3 regions of the Anabaena sp. EIM26 genome follow, and region 3 is predicted to be linked to each of the others. Evidence: predicted binding sites of a transcription regulator. Region 3 holds the regulator's gene; each other region holds the start of a gene.

Region 1 (2,272 bases), 2.8 Mb from region 3:
CTTATAAATATGTCATCAAGAACGTTGCCAGAAAGTACGGTAAAACCGTCACCTTCATGCCAAAACCAATTTTTGGTGATAATGGTTCCGGTATGCACTGTCACCAATCTATTTGGAAAGGTGGACAACCTTTATTTGCCGGTGACAAGTATGCTGGCATGAGCGAAATGGGATTGTACTACATTGGTGGTATTCTTAAGCACGCTCCAGCATTGTTGGCAATCACCAACCCCACTACAAACTCCTACAAACGTTTAGTACCGGGTTATGAAGCACCAGTAAACTTGGCTTATTCCCAAGGCAACCGTTCTGCTTCTGTACGGATTCCCTTGTCTGGTAATAACCCCAAAGCCAAGCGGTTAGAGTTCCGTTGTCCAGATGCCACCTCTAACCCCTATTTAGCCTTTGCTGCCATGCTTTGCGCTGGTATTGATGGCATTAAGAACAAAATCCATCCTGGTGAACCCTTAGATAAGAATATCTATGAACTTTCTCCAGAAGAATTGGCGAAAATTCCTTCTACACCAGGTTCTTTAGAATTGGCATTAGAAGCACTCGAAAACGATCACGCTTTCTTAACAGAAACTGGTGTATTCTCAGAAGATTTCATCCAAAACTGGATTGACTACAAACTCGCTAACGAAGTTAAGCAAATGCAGTTACGTCCTCATCCTTACGAATTCTTCTTATATTACGATTGCTAATTGCAACGAGTAGTAAAGCAAATTTGCAAGCCACCCTTGAGGGTGGCTTTTTTTCAATCTGTTAGTTTAAGCATTCAAACAAAAGTCTTAGCTCATAGATGCGTGACTGCTACTATAAATTGTTTGTGTAGTAGGATCTATCTTCCCTTGAATGGGGTTCCAATAATGGGATAGTTCTTCAGGAAGACCGAGTTCTTGTGCAGCACGCATCAGCATTGATTGTTGACGGTTCTTAACTTGCTGATGTTGACGTACCATTAACGCACGAGATTTTTCTTGAATAGACATAACTACAGTCCTCACTATTTCTTACTAATAGAATTTTTTCCTTACCCATTTATAGTAACAGGATTTCTGTAGCGTATGCTACGGAATTGAAAATAATTTACAAAAATTTACACTTGAGCGATCGCTATACTTCTATAGGACTTATGCACAACACAACGAAAGTAGCGGTAATTCATGAATTACCGCTACGGAAGAATCAGCTTTTCGGTCACATCTTGCGTAAGTCCTGTTCTACTTGCTGTATGTAATATCGTGGATCAATCCAAGAATTATACGTAGTTGAAGACGAGTATTTATTTCCAAAAAGCTTTATTCTTGATGGTGATTCCAATACAATAATTGACGGTAATAAAGTTTAATCTATTGTTTATGTCAGACACCTTAACCAAGCTGACCTATCAGACTTTTCAACAAGGAAAGAATTACTTCAGCTTTGCTCATAAAATTTTAACTTCACAATTAAGAAACTTAGTGCATCCCACACTAGCGCAAACGAGCCAACTTATACCTCAAGAGGTAATACCCAAACTGCGAAACAGATTAAATCAGCTACTAGAAACTGACTGGCAGGATGCAGAAAAAGGAATATATCCGACTAGTGTATTATTTGATAATCCTTGGGAAGATTTTTTCCGCTATTATCCATTAATTTGGCTAGATTTACCCCTAATCTGGGAACGATCCATAAAAAATAGCCAACAAGACTTTTCACCAGAAATAGATAAAGACAGTTATCCTAGTTACTATTTGCAGAATTTTCATCATCAAACTGATGGTTATTTGAGTAACCTATCAGCCAATTTATATGACTTACAGGTGGAACTTTTGTTTGGGGGTTCAGCTGATGCCATGCGACGACGTATTCTCGCCCCGCTGAAAAGCGGTTTGGCAAAATTTCAGTTTCTGTCGCCAAAACAAATCCGAATTCTAGATGTAGCTTGTGGTACTGGGCGGACTCTGAAGATGATACGCGCAGCTTGTCCTCAAGTTTCTTTATATGGTACAGATTTGTCGCCAGCTTATTTACGTAAATCTAATGAGCTATTGTCTCTAGATCCGTTGGAATTACCACAACTTTTACAGGCAAATGCTGAAAAATTGCCTTATTTAGATGATTATTTTCATGTGGTAACTTCTGTGTTTCTTTTTCATGAGTTACCTAATACTGTGCGTCAATCAATTATAGAACAATGCTTTCGGGTGTTAAAACCAGGTGGAATCTTGATTATATGTGACTCCATTCAGAAGAGTGATTCACCTGAATTGACTCAGGTGATGGA
Region 2 (2,272 bases), 1.1 Mb from region 3:
AACTTCCCACGTTGATTTGGTAATCTCAAAACCCGATCAAAATGTATTTGCTTACCTAATGCCACCTCTCCTAATTGCTCCCTTTGCCTTAATACTGACGTTTCCGGGTAAGCAACCACCGGAATTAGTTGTGCCTCACCCGTAGAAGTTTCTACCAATTCCTGCGTTAAATATACAACACTCAAAGACGCTCCCAGTCCTTGGGTTAGCAGCGATATTTGCTCTCGACACAGAGCAATAAAATCAGAACTGGCAGACATTAACATTTTTTAGTTTTTACTCAGAATTAAGGACTAGTACAAGAAGGCAGGAAGGAAGAAAGCTACAGCAGATTACAGATCAATGACGTACAGAATCTAAATTCAAAGCCAGACACCAAGCCAGTACAGACCGATGAGTAACGAGTAATGAGTAAGAAGGAGAGTCAAGCACTCGGTACAGGCTAAACGCCACGCTACCGCTAACGGTACTTGGTACTCACAACTCTTCCGACTCCTGACTCCTGAATTCTGCTGTATATCAGATTTTTCAGCTTTTTTAGTAGATAGTTATTTTTTCCTATGCTCCACTAGCAGAGAAAATTAGAAAAGACACCAAGTTGTTTACTATCTCATCTTATCAAGCTTACCTAAATCTTCTCATTAATGCTTTATTTCCGGGAATGATATTTTTAGTCAAGCATAGCAAAAAGAAAGATCCGGTTAAAAAGGTTCACTCATCTGCTCAAACAACCTTTCTTCCCCTATAACTCCTATTTTCTGCCTCCTGCCTTCCCACACAACCTAGTAATATTTTTTCTAAAGTTCAAACCGATAAATTTTGTTGTATCAAAACATTAAAAACTATTGATTTTTTAAACTATAACTCATATAATTACGACGGGTTTTGTAGCTATGACTACAATCTTTTAGCTTGAAAGAGGAGGACAATAGGTTGGCAAGGAGACGTAAACGGAAAAGTCGTCGTCGCCAAGAAGGACGACGGATTTTAGAACACGTGCCTCAATATAGCATCGAGAGTGGCGAAGATAAACCTGTGACAGCAGCAAGAAAATTCATTCAAGCTGAGGGTATCCTGCCTCCTGCCTTGCTACTTGTAAAAAGAAACGAACACACCACAGACCGTTATTTCTGGGCTGAAAAAGGTCTGTTTGGCGCTCAATACGTAGAAGAAAATCATTTCTTGTTTCCCAGCCTGCGAGTTTTGGAACCTCCTGCTGGTCAAGAATTAGTGACTGTGGGCAGTCGTTAACATCTAAATGATCCTCTTCCGCATTGAATCTGACTTCTGACTCTGACATTAATTAACTGGCAAAATTGCTCAGTTTATGCAAAAATTCAATTTTTTTTAAGTTTGTAGCTGAACTGCCAGTAGAGCTTCTCCAAATTGGAACATCCACTCCTTTGCAGCCGACTCAGTTGCCGGAGTTGATATCTAGTATGCTGATGCAGCAGGGAGTAGCAACAGAGAAAAACGCATTTAAAAGCATTTTAATCGTGTTAACATGATTTGGATTGCCAAGACTCTCTGTCAACCAATCTAAAATTTTCCCTACGACAGAAGTCGTAAGAAAAACTGCCAACACTAGATTTGTTTTGCCTCCTCCCTACTGTTCCGTTTTTTCAACAGTCAGTCAGAAGTCCGCACTTGATCATTAGGTGATTGTCTTAGCAACCAAGATTCAATCAACCATCTCTAACTGTAAAGCCCTCTGTAACTCAGCAAGTTCATCTCGATGGCCAATCACAGTTATTTTACTTGAGGAGTGTTGTTCCCTTTGGATTGATTCCATTTTGAGTGACACTTTCTCAAGTCTTCCAGATTTTTGCCAATAAAATATACCACTTAAAGGTGACAGCAGCACTAAAGAAAATAAAAATGGACTTTGACTAGAAAAAAGTTGAGCTAAAACTAGTGATAGACAAGCAAAGCCAACAGCAGCTAAAAAAGTCAAAAATATAGCTAAAAACCAGCTAGGTCTGACAAACCCTTCAAAAGTCACTTGATTCTTTTCTTTATCTACAGATGTCACCCGATAGGATCGGGATAAAAAATATTCCTTCAATTGGCTCATTAAAGCGGCTTCGTCTTGCTCAGATATTAATTGCGCTCTTTCTATGCGGTCTTTAGTAGAAGCGCGAATAAAAAAGAATAACCCCACTGATAACAACAAAGTTAGCAGGAAAGTAGATGGCACAATAGCAGTATCCATAATTAATTGTTACTTTTTGACTGGATCAGACTTACTTATTATCAATTATTATTGATGAGG
Region 3 (2,272 bases):
CCAAGTTAGCACCTGCATTGTGGAGTTGTTGGGCAATACCCCAGGCGATGGAGCGATTATTGGCAATACCTGTTACTAGGGCGTTTTTTCCGGACAGATTCAGCATAGAAATTGTTAATTTGATCAATCAATAGGAGCATACTAGAATCTGAGCCTATTTTGACTTTGTTGGCGACGTGATTTTCAATAAATCTAATTAATTAGGGTGCTGAGTGCAACAAAATTTTTGCTGATTGTTTAAGAAGTTATAAAGATATCGGAAGTTTTTATAGAAAAAAACCTTTTAACTTGAGGTTTTGAAACTACTTATGAACAATTGATGGCTAAAAATAACAAGAATTAGGTATCATAATAAACAAATGGCTATAAAGCAGCAAATTTGAGTATAGGAAAAAACAAAAAGGTTGACGGTGCTTTCTTGATTTTTCAGGTGTATTCTTAGGTAATCAGTTTTTGTTTTTCCGGCATTGGGTAGGGGAAGGGAGATGATCGTGACACAAGATAAAGCCCTAGCAAATGTTTTTCGTCAGATGGCGACCGGAGCGTTTCCTCCGGTTGTGGAAACGTTTGAACGCAACAAAACGATCTTTTTTCCTGGCGATCCTGCCGAACGAGTTTATTTTCTTCTCAAGGGTGCTGTAAAACTTTCCAGGGTATACGAGGCAGGAGAAGAAATAACGGTAGCGCTGCTACGGGAAAATAGCGTTTTTGGTGTGTTGTCGTTGCTAACGGGCAATAAATCAGATAGATTTTACCATGCGGTGGCATTTACCGCTGTAGAATTGCTTTCAGCACCAATTGAACAAGTTGAGCAAGCGCTCAAGGAAAATCCAGAATTATCTATGTTAATGCTGCGGGGTCTTTCTTCGCGGATTCTTCAGACAGAGATGATGATTGAAACGCTTGCTCACCGAGATATGGGTTCTAGATTGGTGAGTTTTTTATTAATTCTTTGTCGAGATTTTGGTGTACCTTGCGCTGATGGCATCACAATTGATTTGAAGTTATCTCATCAAGCGATCGCTGAAGCAATTGGTTCAACTCGCGTTACTGTCACCAGGTTACTGGGAGATTTACGTGAGAAAAAAATGATTTCGATCCACAAAAAGAAGATTACTGTGCATAAACCTGTAACTTTAAGTAGGCAATTTACATAAAGTTAGGGAACAGGGGGCAGGGAATAGGTGACAGGTGACAGGGATCAGGGGAAATTTATTTATAACCTCAATCTCCGATACCCATTCCCCATTCCCCATTTCCCAAACAATTAGAGGTAAATCTAAAAATTGAGTAATTCATGCTTTTGTCAATCTTCTTTTTCCCACAGACTATGGTTGAAAGTAGTAGGCTGTATCTGGAAAGATTATGCCTCCGGCACGCTCCGTGAACGGTAGTTAAAGATGGCCACTGGGTACATCCTCATTGCAGCAATTTTAATTTTGGGAGGCGTAATTGCCACCGTGGGCGATCGCATTGGCACACGAGTTGGCAAGGCACGTCTCTCACTTTTCAACCTACGTCCCAAAAAAACGGCGGTACTAGTTACTATTTTTACTGGTGGTTTGATTTCTGCATCAACTCTAGCGGTTTTATTTGCTGCTGATGAAGGATTGCGGAAAGGAGTATTTGAATTAGAGGACATTCAAAATGACCTCAGAAATAAGCGAGAACAACTCAAAACCGCAGAAACGGAAAAAAGTCAGGTAGAAGACAAGCTCAATCAAGCCAGGAAAGAACAAACCCGGGCACAACAAGATTTACAGAAAATTAATCAGTCCTTGCAAGCGGCGAATGCCAAACAACGGATAACACAAGCTCAACTTAATCGCACCATTAGCCAACAAGCTAAAACGCAAGCTCAACTCCAAGGTACTCAAAGCCAACTGGGGGAAGTGGCGAGTCAGTACCAACAAGCCAGAGGAGAATTAGAAAACCTTTATAATCAGCGTAAGACATTACAGGCAGCAGTTGAACAATTAAAGACAGAACGCCAGCGATTGTATGTGGAAGCGAAAAAAGCCATTGACGAAGCGAAGACAGCTATTGAAAAACGCGATCGCGAACTTGCTAATCGTCAAGAAGCGATTGAAAAGCGTGATCAGAAAATTACTCAGTTAGATAAACTTATTCAAAATCGCAATCTAGACATTAAAAATCGAGAGCAAGTCATTGCTACTAGAGAATCTCGTCTCAAAGAATTAGAAAAACAGCAAAAATATTTAGAACAGGAAGTAGCACGGCTAGAAAAATATTACCAGTCATACCGTGACTT

What was found. The regulator NtcA, encoded in region 3, controls nitrogen genes in cyanobacteria. The targets are predictions, from matches to a motif close to TNTGTANNNNNNNNTACANA.
Region 1: the regulator NtcA is predicted to act here: its motif matches at 1,058-1,077, upstream of gifA (glutamine synthetase inactivation factor IF7A).
Region 2: the regulator NtcA is predicted to act here: its motif matches at 885-904, upstream of AC012T_RS10240 (DUF3155 domain-containing protein).

What each region holds. Positions count from the first base shown of each region.
Region 1 covers NZ_CM172472.1:304,606-306,877, reverse strand. Annotated here, with positions in the region: gene glnA (type I glutamate--ammonia ligase) at 1-704, shown strand, start outside; gene gifA (glutamine synthetase inactivation factor IF7A) at 792-992, opposite strand; gene AC012T_RS01225 (class I SAM-dependent methyltransferase) at 1,362-2,272, shown strand, end outside.
Region 2 covers NZ_CM172472.1:2,369,484-2,371,755, reverse strand. Annotated here, with positions in the region: gene AC012T_RS10245 (GAF domain-containing sensor histidine kinase) at 1-266, opposite strand, end outside; gene AC012T_RS10240 (DUF3155 domain-containing protein) at 934-1,251, shown strand; gene AC012T_RS10235 (cofactor assembly of complex C subunit B) at 1,682-2,212, opposite strand.
Region 3 covers NZ_CM172472.1:3,483,523-3,485,794, reverse strand. Annotated here, with positions in the region: gene fabI (enoyl-ACP reductase FabI) at 1-106, opposite strand, end outside; gene ntcA (global nitrogen regulator NtcA) at 486-1,157, shown strand; gene AC012T_RS15180 (DUF3084 domain-containing protein) at 1,401-2,272, shown strand, end outside.